DNA from 4 places in the Sporomusa intestinalis genome. Region 3 is predicted to be linked to each of the others. Evidence: riboswitches for the same ligand, from Rfam matches in the RefSeq annotation. Region 3 holds a riboswitch; each other region holds the start of a gene.
What was found. A riboswitch is a leader RNA that binds a small molecule or an ion and turns the genes downstream of it on or off. The one in region 3 is predicted to bind S-adenosylmethionine.
Positions count from the first base shown of each region.

Region 1 (4,209 bases), 2.5 Mb from region 3:
TAATGATGATAGCCCTGGTTTTATCGGAAAAAGCGGCAATAAGCTCCTCCCGGTTAAAATTAAATGCCGGCGGGGTTAAGCTGACATACCGGGGTACCGCGCCGCACAGGATTACATCAGCGCCATAATTTTCATAAAACGGTTCAAATATAATGACTTCATCGCCGGGGTTAACAATTGCCAGGAGGGTGGCAATCATTCCCTCTGTGGCTCCGCAACACACGGTAAGCTGGCGTTCAGGGTCGATAACAACGCCATAGTCCCGTTCCACCTTGGCGGCAATAGCATCACGCAGGCCTTTTGTGCCCCAGGTTATGGCGTATTGATTATGATCGTCATTAACTGCCCTGACAGCAGCCTGTTTAATCGCTGCCGGCGCCGGAAAATCAGGGAACCCCTGGGCAAGATTGATCGCATTATGGGCAGCCGCAATCCGGCTCATCTCTCTAATGACTGATTCAGTAAATTGCCGGGCCTTGGCTGAAGCGTAACCGCCGCCACGAATATTGCCAATAATAGCTTCCATGCTTACGTATACCCCCTGTATTCTGTTTCCATAGTTTAGCGTTTGTTAAGTTTATGGGCGAAGTAGTCGCCACTGGACTGGACAATCTGTACCAGCGCGATCAGGATAACAACCGTTGCCAGCATGACATCCGCTCTAAAGCGTTGATAACCATAGCGGATCGCCAGGTCTCCCAAACCGCCGCCGCCAATTGCACCAGCCATGGCCGAATAACCAATCAAACTGATTACCATTAATGTCAGCCCTAGTAATATAGATGGCAGGGCTTCCGGGATAAGCACCTTCAAGATGATTTGCCGGGGCGATGCCCCCATTGACTGCGCTGCTTCGACAAGTCCGGCATCCACTTCTTTGAGGGCTGACTCTACAACCCGGCCGACAAAGGGAATGGCCGCAATGGTGAGAGGTACGATCGCCGCATTGGTGCCGATGGATGTACCAACAATAATCCTGGTAAAAGGTATAATAGCGACCATCAAAATAATAAACGGAGTTGACCTGGCAGCATTAACTATTGCCCCTAAGGCCTGGTTAAAAACCAGGTTCTCTTTTATATGGCCCTTGCCGGTAATAACCAGGATTACCCCGAGCGGGATTCCCAGCAAGGCGGAGACCAGGGCTGAAACCGCTACCATATACACTGTTTCGCCAAAAGCCTCAGCCAGCAGCATAAGCATGTCTTGTGACATATCCAATCACCTCTGTTCCTAAATCTCTGGCCTGCAGATAATGCAGCGCAGCTTGAATATCCTCCTGTTTGCCTGACAGCTCTATAACCAGCGTGCCATAAGGTATTGCCTGTAAATGGTCGATATTGCCGGAGATTATATTGACATCAACGGCAAAACGCCTGATTAGGCCGGCAATAACAGGTTCATTCGTGGCCGTCCCAAAAAAAGATAAGCGCACAACCAGGTTGCTGCCGGCAACCGGCTGGTCTGATACCATCTCGGCCAAGGCTTCCGGCAATTTATTATTTACTACGGCTTTAATAAACTCACGGGCGGTGTCTGACTGCGGCCTGGTAAATACATCAAACACCTTCCCGGTTTCCACAAGCCGGCCGGCTTCAATTACGGCCACTTGATCACAGATTGCCTTAATGACATGCATTTCATGGGTAATCAAAACAATCGTCAAGCCGAGCTTTCTATTAATATCTTTCAATAAAGCCAGAATTGACTCTGTCGTCTGCGGGTCAAGGGCTGAAGTTGCCTCATCGCATAATAGCACTTTGGGCTCACTCGCCAGGGCCCGGGCAATGCCTACCCGTTGTTTTTGCCCGCCGCTGAGCTGGGCCGGGTAAACATCTTTTTTGTCAGACAAGCCAACAAGCTCTAACAGCGGCAGTACTTTTTTTATCCGCTCCGCTTTACCGATACCGGCAATTTCCAAGGGAAAAGCTACGTTGTCGAGCACGGTGCGCGAAGACAACAGATTAAAATGCTGAAAAATCATGCCGATGCTTTTACGGGCATCGCGCAATTGCGCTTCCGACAACGCTGTCATTTCCTGGCCGGCAACAAATACCTGGCCGGCGGTAGGACGTTCCAATAGGTTTATGCAGCGGATAAGCGTGCTTTTACCGGCGCCACTTTTGCCGATAATGCCATAAATCTCGCCCTGCTTTATAGCCAAAGATACATTATCAAGGGCGATTACCGCGCCGGAATCGCCGTTATATATCTTCTGCAATCCTGTTAATGAAATCATAGTAACTGCCTCCCTTTTATGCTGTACAAATAAAAAACCTCTTCGCAGTCGAAGAGGCATAATTCAAAAACTATGCATTCTTCATCTGCCAAACCCTTACAGGTTGCAGGAATTGGCACCGTTCGCTTTGCGATGGTTGCCGCGGCTTCATTGGGCCAGTCCCTCAGCCAACTCTTGATGAAAAATACTGTATTCTTTTTTTATTCTTGAGTAATAGTAACACAGGTATATGTAACTGTCAAGAATTTTTATTGGTCAGTAAGAGTGGGTTCCCTCTTCCCTATCGCCTGGTACTACATGGGTTATATTCTTTTCCCAACAGTTGCTACATAGACAGCAAACTGGTTATCGCCATCAATGACCAGTGCCGCATTAAGCTTATCATCATCAAAAGCGGCAATGGCGCACACGCCGCAATCCACTGCGGTTGCCGCCAGGTAGAGGTTCTGGCAGACATGACCGGCATCCAGGTGTAAATACCGGTAGCCGCGCTGGCCATAGCGGTAGGTCATACGATAAGCAGCTGCCGTCCAAATAAATGTAACTGCACTTGTCTTAACAAACTTTTGCCCCAGACATGCTTCTGTAATTATTTCGGCGATATTGCCTGTGGCCTCTAGCTTGGCCAATTGGTGATCAACCGCTAAGAACCTGTATAATCCCGGTTCCAAACCAGCAACCTGATTCACTAGCAGATACGTCTCAAAGGCGTGTCTTGCCCCGGCTGAAGGTACGGTTCTGAAGGTGACCAAATGCGGTTCAATCGACTTAACCCCTTGTGTGCACCACAGCAAATAAGAAAGCTCAGATAAAGACAATGCCTTGGCTGCATAGTTACGGACACTGGTCCGATGCTGAATCGCCTGGGTTAGGGAAATATCAGCCGTCCCCGAACTGTGATCTGGCAGATCGATCACAAAGCCGGTATTACCTATATCCATTTCCACCGGCGGGTGTGGCAAGCCCCGGGCCTGATCAGAATGTGTGGCAAATTTGTACTTGGTTTTCTCCATAAACTCTTTGCCTATTTTGCTTGCCATTTGATTAACCCTCCCTCGTGTAGATTGCCGGTTTGTACCTAATAATTATTATAATATAATATGGCAAATAAAAAAAGTTTTTGCAAACAGTCAAAACTTACGGTAAATAAAAAACACCTACATTCAGTAGGTGCTTTGCAACCAGCAACTTCCTAATCTCCCGGGCCGTTTCCAGCCAAGTACCTTCGGCGTTTGTGGGCTTAACTGCTGTGTTCGGTATGGGAACAGGTGGAACCCCACAGCTATCGTCACTGGATTTTTAAGCAGAGAACCAGGTTTTTAGGAGCGATAGCGACGCGGAAACCTGCGTGAATCGCTTAGTTCCAAGCGGAGCGCGGAACCTCCTAATTCTCCTCTCTTTATTCCCTGAAAACTTCACAGAAGATAAGCATTGCGCAATAATCATCGATGTTTGCACTTCATGCAAACGAGGGTTTAAAGTCAAGTCCTCGGCCTATTAGTACCAGTCCGCTCCATGGATCACTCCACTTCCACTCCTGGCCTATCAACCTTGTCTTCTCCAAGGGGCCTTACTTCTTGCGAATGACAGACCTCATCTTAAGGCTGGTTTCACGCTTAGATGCTTTCAGCGTTTATCCTTTCCGGACGTAGCTACCCAGCTCTACCCCTGGCGGGATAACTGGTACACCATGGGTCCGTCCACTCCGGTCCTCTCGTACTAGGAGCAGTTCCCTTCAAGTCTCTTACGCCCGCGATGGATAGGGACCGAACTGTCTCACGACGTTCTGAACCCAGCTCACGTACCACTTTAATGGGCGAACAGCCCAACCCTTGGGACCTACTTCAGCCCCAGGATGTGATGAGCCGACATCGAGGTGCCAAACCTCCCCGTCGATATGGACTCTTGGGAGAGATTAGCCTGTTATCCCCAGGGTAGCTTTTATCCGTTGAGCGATGGCCCTTCCACTC
Region 1 covers NZ_AP042390.1:154,043-158,251, reverse strand. The annotation lists gene ACZ481_RS00805 (pyridoxal phosphate-dependent aminotransferase) at 1-526, opposite strand, end outside; gene ACZ481_RS00800 (methionine ABC transporter permease) at 562-1,215, opposite strand; gene ACZ481_RS00795 (methionine ABC transporter ATP-binding protein) at 1,184-2,239, opposite strand; SAM riboswitch class I at 2,318-2,423, opposite strand; gene ACZ481_RS00790 (SagB/ThcOx family dehydrogenase) at 2,542-3,279, opposite strand; rRNA gene rrf (5S ribosomal RNA) at 3,419-3,535, opposite strand; rRNA gene ACZ481_RS00780 (23S ribosomal RNA) at 3,717-4,209, opposite strand, start outside.
Region 1: linked by a shared signal. The riboswitch ahead of ACZ481_RS00795 (methionine ABC transporter ATP-binding protein) and the one ahead of metK (methionine adenosyltransferase) in region 3 are both predicted to bind S-adenosylmethionine.

Region 2 (4,209 bases), 1.3 Mb from region 3:
ATTGCCGAAGTCCGTTATACCTCACAGGACAATAACGGCACAGTTGCTTCCAGTGTCGGTGGGGCCTACCGCGTCAGACTGAATGGGGTGGCTAAAGTCGATGATAAAAGCAGTCTGGGGTTGCGGCTGGCATCAGGCACGGCCAAAGCGGGTACGAAATATAAGTATTCCAGTGCAACTTTTACCAGCTTTGGGTCCAACGCAGCCGCCGATGATAACAAAAATAACATTACGCTTGACCGGATTTTTCTGACTAGTACTATTGGCGCCGTGAAAACTACAGTTGGCGCCCAGGAGCTGAAGCTGGGGACAACCGGTTTCATCGTGGACAACGGCGCTATCAGCTTTGACGGTATAAAATTCGCAACGGCAGCCGGCGCAGTTAATCTTGTCGGCAACTGGGGCCGCCAGCAAAAGAACGGGTCGGCCGGCACAACGATTGACGTTGCCTCGCTGGAGGCGGCCGCCCAGCAGGGCAAACTCAATTATGGCGCCGGGTACGCCACCCTCAAAGACCGGGGGACTGTACATACAACCCTGGCAGAATACCTGTACGGCAATGCTAAATATCGATTTGATGACGGTTTTTCGCTGGGAGGCGAGTATGTTTATAACCAGCAAGCCGATGCAGATAAGACGGCCTGGGCAGCTGTAGCCACAATCGGTAATCAGGAGATTGTGGCCAGAGGCCAGAACAATATAGTTGTAAAATACTACCATGTTGATAAAAACTCGATCAGCAGACTAACCTCCTATAGCCTGCAAAGCAAGGCTGGAGCAGGTGTTACTGAAGCATTTTCCGATGTGAGAAATTTAAAAGGCTTAAACGTTGCTTATAATTACGGGTTCAGTAAAAGCCTAAGAGCCTATGTGGCTTATCAAAAGCTGACTGACAAAGAGGCTGCTGCTGGTGACGACCGCGGTTATCAATATTACCGGGCGGCGGTTGTAGCCAATTTTTGAGTTATAACACCGGCCGGCAGCGGGCAAACATCATAAAAGAAAAATAGAGTCAGAGACTGGTCTCTGACTCTATTTTTCAAATTCGCTGTTAATCCAGGGCCTGGGCCAAATCGGCAATGATGTCCTCAACATCCTCAATGCCCACCGACAAGCGCAGCAGACAGTCGCTGATGCCTAACCGCTGCCGGATGTCTGCCGGGATATCGGCATGGGTTTGGACGGCGGGGAAGGTAATCAGGGATTCGACACCGCCTAAGCTCTCGGCAAACTGGAGAACTTTTATTTTACGCAGCACCTGCGCCGGCAGGCGGGGATGGTCCACGACAAAAGAAAGCATGCCGCCATACCCTGCTGCTTGCCCATCCTGTATTTCCTTGCCGGGATGATCCGGCAGCCCCGGATAATACACTTTGGTAACACTGGGGTGCGTGACCAGCCATTTGGCGACAATAAGGGCGTTTTCCTCATGCTGGCGCAGCCGGATGGCCAGGGTTTTTAAGCCGCGCAGCAGCAGCCAGCTGTCCTGCGGTCCGAGGATAGCGCCGGCCGCATTTTGGATGAAGCCGATTTTTTCACAGAGGGCAGGGTCTTTGGCTACTACCAGGCCGCAGACAACATCATTGTGGCCTGACAGATACTTGGAGCCGCTATGGACAACGATGTCGGCGCCAAGGGTTAGCGGCCGTTGCAGATAGGGGGATAAAAAGGTGTTGTCGACAATGACATGGATAGGCTTCCCGCTGCTGCGGGCAAGACCAACGATGGCTTTTATATCGGCGATTTTCATCAACGGGTTTGTCGGTGTTTCCAGCAAGATGGCTTTGGTGGCCGGCTGCAGCGCCTGTTGTACCTGGATCAGATCGCTGGTGTCCACGAAAGTGGCAGTGAGGCCAAATTCATTAAATAATTTGTCGACAATGCGGTAGGTGCCGCCATAACAGTCTTCGGTTAGGACAATATGATCACCGGGCCGGTACAGCATGAGTAGCGATGTAATGGCTGCCATGCCTGAGCCAAAGGCGAAGCCGGCATGGCCTTCCTCCAGGGCTGCCACTGCCTCTTCCACGGCTTTGCGGGTTGGATTCTGCGTGCGCGAATAGTCGAAGCCGGTACTGCGGCCAAGCTCGGGATGACGGAAGGTGGCTGTCTGATAGATGGGTGTACTGATAGCACCGGTAGTTTTGTCACTGACCAGTCCGGCTTGAACAACTTTGGTAGCAAATTTCATAGCGATCATCTCCTGTTTTAATAATGGTAAGAAAAAACAGCTCTTCCGCAAGAAGAGCCGCCTATATACGCTGATAACTCATCTTCCGGATTGCTCCGCTGGATTTAGCACCTTGCATAAATGCCGGTTGCCGGGTGTCATAGGGCCAGTCCCTCGACCACTCTTGATAAGTTGCTATTCAATTATTGGTTATTATTTTGTCATAGTTATTACCATTTGTCAATAGACATTTGTTAACTGGACGATGTTCTTTTTATTGACGGCAGTTCAAAAACCAGATATCATAATTGCAAAAGGGTACAGCTGTTTTGGGAATACAGGGGGAGGCACTGAGCGTATGACGGACGTAGGCGATATCCGGGCATTAATTACAAAGGCCGAAATAACCCATGAACTTACAAAGTGCGAAATGGTTGCGCTGTTGACAGATAATCAATATACAGCAGAATTTTTTGCTGCTGCCGACCGGGTGCGTCGGAAGTATGTGGGGGACGAGGTTCACCTGCGCGGTCTTATCGAATTTTCCAATATTTGCAAACAAAACTGTCTGTATTGCGGTCTGAGGCGTGACAATAACAAGGTAGACCGTTACCGGCTGGATATCGACACAATTATTGATTTTGCCGGCAAGGCAAAATCATACGGCTACCGCACCGTGGTATTGCAGTCAGGGGAAGACGAATGTTTTGATGTTGCTACGATGGTTACCATCATTAAGAAAATTAAGCAGCTTGGTTTGGCAATCACAGTCAGCGTGGGTGAAAAGCCCCGGGCCGTGTACCAAGCCTACCGGGAAGCCGGGGCCGACCGCTATCTGCTCCGGATTGAGACAACAGACAAAGCACTGTACGAGCAACTGGACCCGGGGATGAGCTGGGATAACCGGGTGCGATGTCTGCAGGATATAAAGGAACTGGGCTTTGAACTGGGCACCGGCTGTTTGGTTGGGCTTCCGGGCCAGACATTAGAGTCGCTGGCTGACGATATTCTTTTCTTTAAAAAGCTGGACGCCGATATGATCGGGGTAGGGCCGTTTATTCCTAACCCGGATACCCCGCTGGCCGCTGCGGCCGGTGGCACCTTCGAACTGAGCACCAAAGTCATGGCCATGACCCGCCTGCTGTTGCCTGATATTAACATTCCGGCGACGACGGCAATGGAGTCACTTCATCCCCAGGGGCGCGTACTGGCCCTGCAGCGTGGCGCCAATGTGGTTATGCCCAATGTTACCGAAGGGGAATACCGGCAAATGTACCTGCTATATCCGGGAAAAATCTGTATCAATGATACACCGGCCCATTGCCGGGGCTGTATTACCGGTAAAATACAGGGTATTGGCCGGCAAGTGTCTGAGACGTATGGATTCAGGCAAAAACATGCCTAGTAGAGCCAAATGGAGGAAATATCAATGACTAAACAGGACCTTATGAGTACAGGCAGGCATTTTTCCGATGCCGGCCTTGAGCTTATTGAGCATGCGGTGCGGGATATTAGTTTTGGTTCGCTTACTTTAGTAGTCCAGGATTCAAAGGTAATTCAGATTGAAAAGCTGGAGAAAATCCGGATCTGTGAGCAGCAGCCGAAAGCCAGCGGCAAAACTACAGTGAAGGCAGCAGACGGCGCTGCTTTGCGGACGCGGATTTTACAATCTGTCAGTGGCATGGAGTATGGGAAGGTTGCCATCCAAATTCAGGCAGGGCAAATTATTCAGGTGGAGCGGACAGAAAAATACCGGGTAGGCAAATTTACCGGACTCCACGGCGAAGGAATTTAAGCGTTGACACCTATAAAGTAATATGCTATCATAACTTACAAATATGGTACTCAGCAGTCTGAGGCCATTACAAGCGATTATGTGCTGATCAGAAATATACTGAAGGCCAAGGTCCGCTAAGCGGAACCCTGGTCTTTTATTTTCCTACAGCCTTTCTACAATCGCTGAGGGAGGGGTATGGATGACGGCACCCGGCTCGGCCCGTATTGTTTGCAGAAATTGCGCCAACCTTCTTGCCCGGTGG
Region 2 covers NZ_AP042390.1:1,309,010-1,313,218, forward strand. The annotation lists gene ACZ481_RS05930 (S-layer homology domain-containing protein) at 1-963, shown strand, start outside; gene ACZ481_RS05935 (trans-sulfuration enzyme family protein) at 1,052-2,191, opposite strand; SAM riboswitch class I at 2,267-2,364, opposite strand; gene hydE ([FeFe] hydrogenase H-cluster radical SAM maturase HydE) at 2,529-3,575, shown strand; gene ACZ481_RS05945 (YezD family protein) at 3,600-3,965, shown strand; gene ACZ481_RS05950 (nitroreductase) at 4,147-4,209, shown strand, end outside.
Region 2: linked by a shared signal. The riboswitch ahead of ACZ481_RS05935 (trans-sulfuration enzyme family protein) and the one ahead of metK (methionine adenosyltransferase) in region 3 are both predicted to bind S-adenosylmethionine.

Region 3 (4,209 bases):
ATCCCCGTCTGAAATACTCGATATCAGCCACTACACGCCCGCCGCGGGTGGGAGAGGTAGATGGGGTAAACTACCTGTTTACTGGCAAAGATCAGTTTAAGAAAATGATTGAAAACGGCGAATTGCTGGAATGGGCCGAAGTGTACGGTAATTTCTACGGCACACCACGCCAATATGTGCTTGACCAGCTAAATAACGGGTATGATGTCGTACTGGAAATTGATACCCAGGGAGCCATGAAGGTCAAGGATAATTTCTCGCAGGGTGTTTATGTATATGTTGTCCCGCCTTCCCTTAATGAGCTGGCTGACAGGATTTATAAACGCGGCACCGACAGCCCTGATGTGATTAGAAAACGCTTGCATTGCGTAAGCAGTGAGCTTAAGCTGGCGCGCAACTATCATTATATCGTGGTCAATGATCAGGTAGCTGCCGCTGTCCAAAGAATTGAAACGATAATCACTGCCGAAAAATACCGGGCAGAACGGAATATCGATTTAATCGACAGTCTCTACCGTTCAAAGTGTATAGGCACACCTTCAAGTAAAGGCTAGGGGGAAACATAATGATTAATCCATCTTTAGATGTTTTAGTAGAGAAAGTTGACAGTAAATACACACTGGTGGTGCTTGCGGCCAAACGGGCAAGAGAAATAATGGACGGAAAGCCGTCTTTAGCAGAATCAAAATCCAATAAGCCTGTTACAATTGCCCTGGAAGAAATAGCCCAGCGGAAAATAACCTACGAACGCACCAAAACCGGCATTAAATAGGAGGAAGCCATGTCCTCAGGTCAAACGATTGTCATGGGTGTTGCCGGCGGCATTGCTGCCTATAAAGCAGTCGATGTTGTCAGCCGTTTAAAAAAAACCGGCTGCAATGTTTATGTCATCATGACAAAAGCCGCCACTGCTTTCGTTACGCCGCTCACCTTCCGGGAAATCAGCGGCAATCCGGTTGTCACCGATATGTGGGAAGAGCCCAAAACCTGGAATGTCCAGCATATTGCCCTGGCTTCACAGGCTGATTTATTTTTAGTTGCCCCGGCAACAGCCAATATTATCGGCAAAATTGCCAATGGTATTGCCGACGATATGCTTACAACCACCGTCATGGCCACTACGGCGCCGGTTATGCTCGCGCCGGCTATGAATACAAATATGTTTCTCAATCCGGTCACACAGCAAAATCTAATTAAGCTAAAAAGCTTAGGTTATCATATTATGGAACCGGCCTCAGGTATGCTGGCTTGTGGAATCGAAGGACCCGGCCGGTTACCCGAACCGGCCGCGATTGTGGAGAAGCTCCTGTCTATCCTGCATCCCCGCCGTGAGCTGGCGGGGAAACGCCTGCTGGTTACTGCCGCCGGCACCAGGGAACCCATCGACCCTGTCAGATACCTTGGCAACCGTTCCAGCGGTAAAATGGGCTATGCCCTGGCCCAGGCAGCGGCAGCGCGTGGTGCTGAAGTTATTTTAATTTCCGGACCGTCCAGCTTGCCTGTACCGCCGGGCATTACCATAAAGAGGGTAGAAACAGCGGCGGAGATGCACAATGCCGTTCTGGCCGACTTTGACGCCGTTGATATCGTCGTTAAAGCCGCGGCTGTTGCCGATTACCGGCCTGAACTGGCAGCAGAGCAAAAAATAAAAAAAACCGGCCAGGCACTGACCCTGAATCTGGTCAAAAATCCGGATATTTTGCATGATTTGGGCCAGCGGAAAAAGCAGCAGCTATTAATTGGCTTTGCGGCTGAGACAGAAGGCCTGATCGAACATGCCCAGGAAAAACTGCGCAAGAAAAACCTGGATATGATTGTAGCCAATGATGTCACTTTACCTGGTGCCGGTTTTAATCTGGACACCAATATCGTAAAAATTGTTCACAAAAACGGCTTGGTAGAAGCACTGCCACTGCAAAGTAAACAGCAGGTTGCAGAAATCATTTTAGACAGAATTTGTGCTATGCTGACAAATTCTACTTGATTTTTTTTATTAATTCGATTAAAATTTGATATGAAAATTGCATACTCTATACTCATCAAGAGTTGGTGGAGGGACTGGCCCGATGAAACCGCGGCAACCATTTAGCATTATTCGGCTAAAAACGGTGCCAATTCCGGCGGCAAGACCGTAAGATGGGAGTGAAAGAAAAAATCACACCCCCTTGCGGGGGTTTTCTTTTTTTAAATATAACAGGGAGGGATACTGATCTTGGAAAAAAAACGCGTGCTTTTTACTTCTGAATCTGTCACGGAAGGCCATCCGGATAAGATAGCCGACCAAATTTCCGACAGTGTGCTTGATGCGATTCTGGCTCATGACCCGTCAGCCCGGGTTGCCTGCGAAACCCTGGTAACAACCGGTATTGTGCACGTAGTGGGAGAAATCACCACTAATTGCTATGTAGATATTCCCAAAATTGTCCGTGAAACCATCAAGAGTATCGGCTATACCCGGGCCAAATATGGTTTTGACGGTGAAACCTGCGGTGTGTTAACCTCGATTGACGAACAATCGCCGGATATTGCCCTGGGAGTGGACAAGGCCTGGGAAGCAAAACAGGGCGATATGGACGCGATTGAAGCCATTGGAGCCGGCGATCAGGGGATGATGTTCGGCTATGCCACCAACGAAACCCCCGAATATATGCCGCTGCCAATCGCTTTAGCCCATAAACTGGCCCGCAGACTGTCCGAGGTCCGTAAAAGCGGTGAGCTCGGCTACCTCCGTCCTGATGGCAAGACCCAGGTTACAGTTGAGTATGAAGATGGCAAACCGGTACGCATTGATACGATTGTTGTGTCCACTCAGCACAGCCCGGAAGTAGACCGCGAAACTATCGAAAAGGATCTAATCGCCGCCGTCGTCGTGCCGATCGTGCCCCAGGATCTGTTAGACGCCAAAACAAAATATTATATCAACCCGACCGGTCGTTTCGTGGTCGGCGGACCGCAAGGCGATGCCGGTTTAACAGGACGGAAAATCATCGTTGACACCTATGGCGGCATGGCCCGGCATGGCGGTGGCGCTTTTTCGGGTAAAGACCCAACAAAGGTCGACCGTTCCGCTGCTTATGCTGCCCGCTATGTAGCCAAAAACGTAGTTGCCGCCGGCTTAGCCGATAAATGCGAAATCCAACTGGCCTATGCCATCGGTATTGCCCGGCCGGTTTCCGTTATGGTAGAGACATTCGGTACTGCGAAAATTTCCGAATCGAAAATAGTTGAACTCATCAATAAGCATTTTGATTTAAGACCGGCCGGTATTATTAAATCCCTGAATCTCCGGCGGCCGATTTACCGTCAGACTGCTGCCTATGGCCATTTTGGCCGCACCGATGTCAGCCTGCCCTGGGAGCAGACCGACAAAGCGGAAATTCTGCACAAAGAAGCAAATCTGTAGCTAATTAATTAGCGGCCAATGGTAATACTAACAATGGTGGACACTCAAGTCAGTAACAAGGAGGTATTCCATTGGCTACACAGAAAAACACCAAACAATCCATCTACCGTGTTGGAGGCCTTAAAGGCGACCATTGCCGGGATCGTATTGAGCATACTTTGTCCCATCTTCATGGTGTCTCCTCAGTAAAGGTGTCCTTAACCAACCATCAGGTTGCAGTCACCCATGACGAAGCGGTTACTCCCAGCGGCTATATTGAAGAAACGCTGCAATCACTGGGCTATTCCATTCAGGGTTAGGAAGTGTGCTTATATGAAGCTTCGTTTTTCGCCGCTGCGCCGACACCGGGCCAGACGTTTTTTTAAACGTTTGCCAATGGACACTGGGTTTGACTGGGAAATGGCCGCTCATTATCCGGATAACCGCCAGCAGGTATTTGACAAGTAAAAAGCGAATATCTATTTATAATTAAAAAGGGGACTGCACAGTCCCCTTCTCTTTATTCGGCGATAAGTGGTGAGACTATGGCAAATACTGCCCAGATTATTGTTAACATTCCGGCCCGCGGCCTTGACCGGCCTTTTTCTTATACGATTCCGGCCCATCTGGACAATGCCCGGGTGGGCTGCCGGGTACTTGTGCCTTTTGGCAGCCGTAAGGTGGAAGGATTTATCATTGGCCTGGAACCGGAAAAAGCCGAAGGCTTAAAACCAATTTTTGAGATTTTGGATCAGGAGCCCTGGTTTGACAGCAATATGCTGAACACGGCCAGATGGTTAAGTGATTATTACCTGTGTTCACTAAGC
Region 3 covers NZ_AP042390.1:2,617,522-2,621,730, reverse strand. The annotation lists gene gmk (guanylate kinase) at 1-554, shown strand, start outside; gene rpoZ (DNA-directed RNA polymerase subunit omega) at 566-772, shown strand; gene coaBC (bifunctional phosphopantothenoylcysteine decarboxylase/phosphopantothenate--cysteine ligase CoaBC) at 782-1,984, shown strand; SAM riboswitch class I at 2,034-2,143, shown strand; gene metK (methionine adenosyltransferase) at 2,213-3,403, shown strand; gene ACZ481_RS12280 (heavy-metal-associated domain-containing protein) at 3,475-3,702, shown strand; gene ACZ481_RS12275 (hypothetical protein) at 3,716-3,850, shown strand; gene priA (primosomal protein N') at 3,928-4,209, shown strand, end outside.

Region 4 (4,209 bases), 1.0 Mb from region 3:
AGTTTGGTGCGCCGGCCGGCTTTACGGCAGTTCTTCGCCGCCTCAATCGCGGCGGCAAGCCGCCCTTGCGCCCAGGCAATATATACCTCCTGCGCCGGCAGGCTGGCACTGATGCCCTGCCGCTCCATCGCCAGCAGCACCCGTTCAATGCCCAGCGCAAAGCCGGTGGCCGGACTGTCAACACCAAAGGCCGCCAGCAGCCTGTCATACCGGCCGCCGCCGCACAGGGGGAAGCCCAGGCCTGGTGTATAGCCTTCCAATACCATGCCTGTATAGTAATCGAAGTCACGAATAATCCCTAAGTCAAAATTAACATACCGGTCCACACCATAGCCGGCCAGCAGCCTGCGGATATCAGCCAGATTAGCCAGAGCCTGCCGGCTCAGGTCATTGTTTACCAGCCGGTAGGCCTTGCTAAGCATCTCCTCCTGGCCATGGAGCAAAGGAATTTGCTGCAGCAAAGCCTGCGCTCCCGGCGATAAGCCGCTAGTTGCCAGGATCTCACCCAGCCCTACTAAATCCCGGGCGACCATAGCGCCCTTGACCTGCTGCTGACATTGCGGTGTTAACCCGCTCTCGGCCATCAGGCCATTGATAAAATCCACCTGGCCTAAGCTGATTTGAAAATTAGCCAGACCGGACTCCAGCATGGTTTCCACGGCCAGCGCCACCACCTCGGCATCGGCCGCCGGCCCGGGCGCGCCTAACAGTTCAACCCCGGCCTGATAAAACTCGCACTGCCGGCCGGCCTGAGCCTGTTCGTGACGGAATACATTGGTCAGATAAAACAGCCGCAGCGGCAGCGCCCCTCCCTTCAGCCTGGTCGCGGCCACGCGGGCAATCGGCGTAGTCATATCCGGTTTAAGCACTAAAATACGGTTGTTGTTGTCGAAAAACTTAAATACCTGCTGATGCATATCACTGCCGGTACCCACGGTGAGGGTTTCAATGTATTCGAACGTTGGGGTGACCACCTCATCATAACCCCAGCGGGAAAACAGTTCCGCCAGTGAGCCTTCGACCAGCCGCTTCTGCCTGGCTTCCCGCCGCAGCAGATCCCGTGTACCATAAGGAATTTGCGGTACAAACTGATTTTTGTTCATTATCCCCACTCCATTTTTTAGTCAGCCTTTTTTCCTTCTAAATGATCCAGTACCGCTTTGTATCCGTCGGCACCGTAATACAGGCAGCGCTTTACCCGGCTGATTGTCGCCGTACTGGCGCCGGTCGACGCTACAATATCATCATAAATGACCCCTGCTTTTAATAAGCGCGCCACTTCCAGCCGCTGGGCCATGGCTTTGATCTCGCCGATTGTACAAACATCCTCAAAAAACTGATAACATTCCTCTTCATTTTGCAGCGACAAAATACCCCTGAACAACTGATCTGTCAGTTCATCTTTCAATTTGGGATTTACCGGCATGCTATGCGCCTCCCTGTAAATGACTTGCTATTGCTATGATTAGTTCGCTGTTAACCTGGATTTTCCTTCTTTAATCCTTTTTATCTTTATTTAATTAAAATGGGCTATATAGTAATAAACTTTGTCTTCTTCACGTAAATAATACATCAATAATCCTGTTGACAGATACATTTTGCCATGGTATCATAAATTTTGTAAATTAAATATACTCATCAAGAGCTGGCTGAGGGAATGGCCCTATGACGCCGCGGCAACCATCGCGCATGCGAACGGTGCCAATTCCACCAGGATTAACTCCTGACAGATGAAGAACTGGACAACAAGCCTCTTCACACTGTCGGAGAGGCTTTAATTATTGGCCACGGAGGAGGGAGGACCGCAACCACTTTGTCTGCTGTCAACAACCATATTATATTTTTATCCAGGAGGAATCATGTATGAAAAGAATAACCTTATTATTGCTTACAGCCTTATTGGCCTTAGCTACCTTCATCAGCGGCTGCGGCGGCAAAGAAACCCCGGCGCCGGCAGCTGCGGAAAAAACGACGGTTAAGGTTGGCGCTACCGCCGTACCCCATGCCGAGATTCTCAATGTAGTCAAACCTGCTTTGGAAAAAGACGGGATTAATCTGGTTATCGTGGAAATGAGCGATTATGTCCGTCCGAATATCGCCGTGGCCGAGAAAGAACTGGACGCGAATTTCTTCCAGCATATTCCCTACCTGACTAAATTCAGCAGCGAGCGTAAACTGGATCTTACCTACACCGCGGCCGTACATATCGAGCCCATGGGCATCTACTCCAAAAAAATCAAAAGTCTGAATGAGCTGCAAAGCGGCACCCAGGTTGCCATTCCTAACGACCCTACCAACGGCGGCCGGGCGTTAGCCCTGTTAGAAAAAGCCGGTATTATTAAACTGAAAGACGGCGTTGGGATTAATGCCACGGTAAAAGACATAGCGGACAACCCCAAAAACGTTAAAATCCGCGAACTGGAAGCCCCGCAGCTGCCGCGCGCCCTGGACGACGTTGCGCTAGCGGTTATCAACACCAATTACGCCCTGGAAGCACAGCTTGTCCCGGCCAAAGATGCGCTCTTTATTGAACAGAAGGACTCTCCTTATGTCAACATTCTGGCCATCCGCAAAGGGGATGAAACCCGCCCGGAAATTCAAAAGCTGACCAAAGCCCTGACCTCGGAAGAAGTAAAAAAATTCATCAACGACAAGTACCAGGGAGCCATTGTCCCGGCCTTCTAAATTATCAACAATACAGGTAAGGCTTGAACCCTTTCGCCCAGAAAGAGGTTCAAGCCTTTTTTCACGCAACCAGGCGTCTTTACACTCAGCGTTTCACAACACCATAGAGAAAAATGTCGGCAATATTGTTGGCATTCGCTTCAATCGAATCGGCCCGGGCATCGACAAAGCCCTGAAAAACCATCATTACAATGACACTAAACAGCCCGTGGGCCGCTTTATGCACATCACACCGGCGGATAGCCCCCTGCTCAATACCAGCCTGCAAAACCGTCTCCAGCACCCCAATGGTATGGCCAAACCGTTCGCGGTATTTTTCGCGCTGGGCCGCAGTAAAGTTTGATGCTTCCTCATGGCCCAGGCCGCGCATCTCGTGCATCAGTACCCGCCATAAATCAGCATTAGCGACATAAAATTCTAAAAAAACCTTAATTACTTTCTTTATTTTGATTAGCGGCAATTCATCAAGACCGGCCAGCCGGTTAAGCTCAGCTTCAAATTTGGCGCTGCGCTCTTTGACCAGGGTATAAAACAGCTGCTCCTTACTGGCAAAATAATTATATACCGTGCCTTTGCCGGTATCGGCCATGGCAATAATCTCATCGACAGTGGCCCGGTGATACCCCTTGCGGGAAAAAACAGTATAAGCGGCATCGAGTATTTGCTGTCGTTTCATATGGTTCCTCCTGTCACCCTGCCCACGTTAGCCTGGAAATGATCAGCGCCACCATGCCGATGGCCATCGCTAGTTTGAAGATAAGCCCCAATGCCTGACCGACCACAATACTTTTTGCCACTCGCCCGGCCTTTTCCGAGTTGCCTGTGGCAGCGTATTCCGCCAGATAGCCGGCGGCAAAAGAACCGCCCACGGCTCCGGCGATAGACCCCAGGCCCGGCATGATCCCGGTACCAAGAATCCCGCCGGCGATACCGCCGATAAATGCGGCCAGAACCGCCCTATTTGAGGCATTTTCCTTTTTTGCCCCTAACGCGCCGGCGACAAACTCAACCAGTTCCCCGGCCAGCACAGCGCCAAACAGAATAAGCAGGACCGTATGATTCATATAGACAAAGGATTCCAGATAACCATAGCCCAGGGCAATGAAAAAAATCAGCCAATTCCCGGGTAAGCCGATAACCGTTAAGCCAATGCCGATAACAGTCACAACAAGGACCAGTAAATTGATGGCTATTAAACCAGCATCCAAAGTATGCACTCCTTCTGCGCGCTGCCTTTACTTCCGGTTCAACGCCCGGTGGGCAATGTCTCTACGATACTGCATGCCGGCAAACTGTATCGCCGGCACCGCCTGGTAGACCTTAGCCACCGCGGCCTGAATGTCAGGGGCAACCGCAGTCACACCCAGCACCCGGCCGCCATTAGTCACAATCCGGCCATCCTGGCAGCCTGTCCCGGCATGAAAAACCAGGGCCCCCTGCGCCTCAGCCTGTTCGAGCCCGCTGATAGGATCGCCTTTGGCATAGCTGCCGGGATACCCGTCAGCGGCCAGTACCACACACACG
Region 4 covers NZ_AP042390.1:3,633,703-3,637,911, forward strand. The annotation lists gene hisZ (ATP phosphoribosyltransferase regulatory subunit) at 1-1,103, opposite strand, end outside; gene ACZ481_RS17160 (YerC/YecD family TrpR-related protein) at 1,121-1,426, opposite strand; SAM riboswitch class I at 1,633-1,737, shown strand; gene ACZ481_RS17165 (MetQ/NlpA family ABC transporter substrate-binding protein) at 1,864-2,685, shown strand; gene ACZ481_RS17170 (TetR/AcrR family transcriptional regulator) at 2,771-3,361, opposite strand; gene ACZ481_RS17175 (DUF456 domain-containing protein) at 3,375-3,893, opposite strand; gene purD (phosphoribosylamine--glycine ligase) at 3,921-4,209, opposite strand, start outside.
Region 4: linked by a shared signal. The riboswitch ahead of ACZ481_RS17165 (MetQ/NlpA family ABC transporter substrate-binding protein) and the one ahead of metK (methionine adenosyltransferase) in region 3 are both predicted to bind S-adenosylmethionine.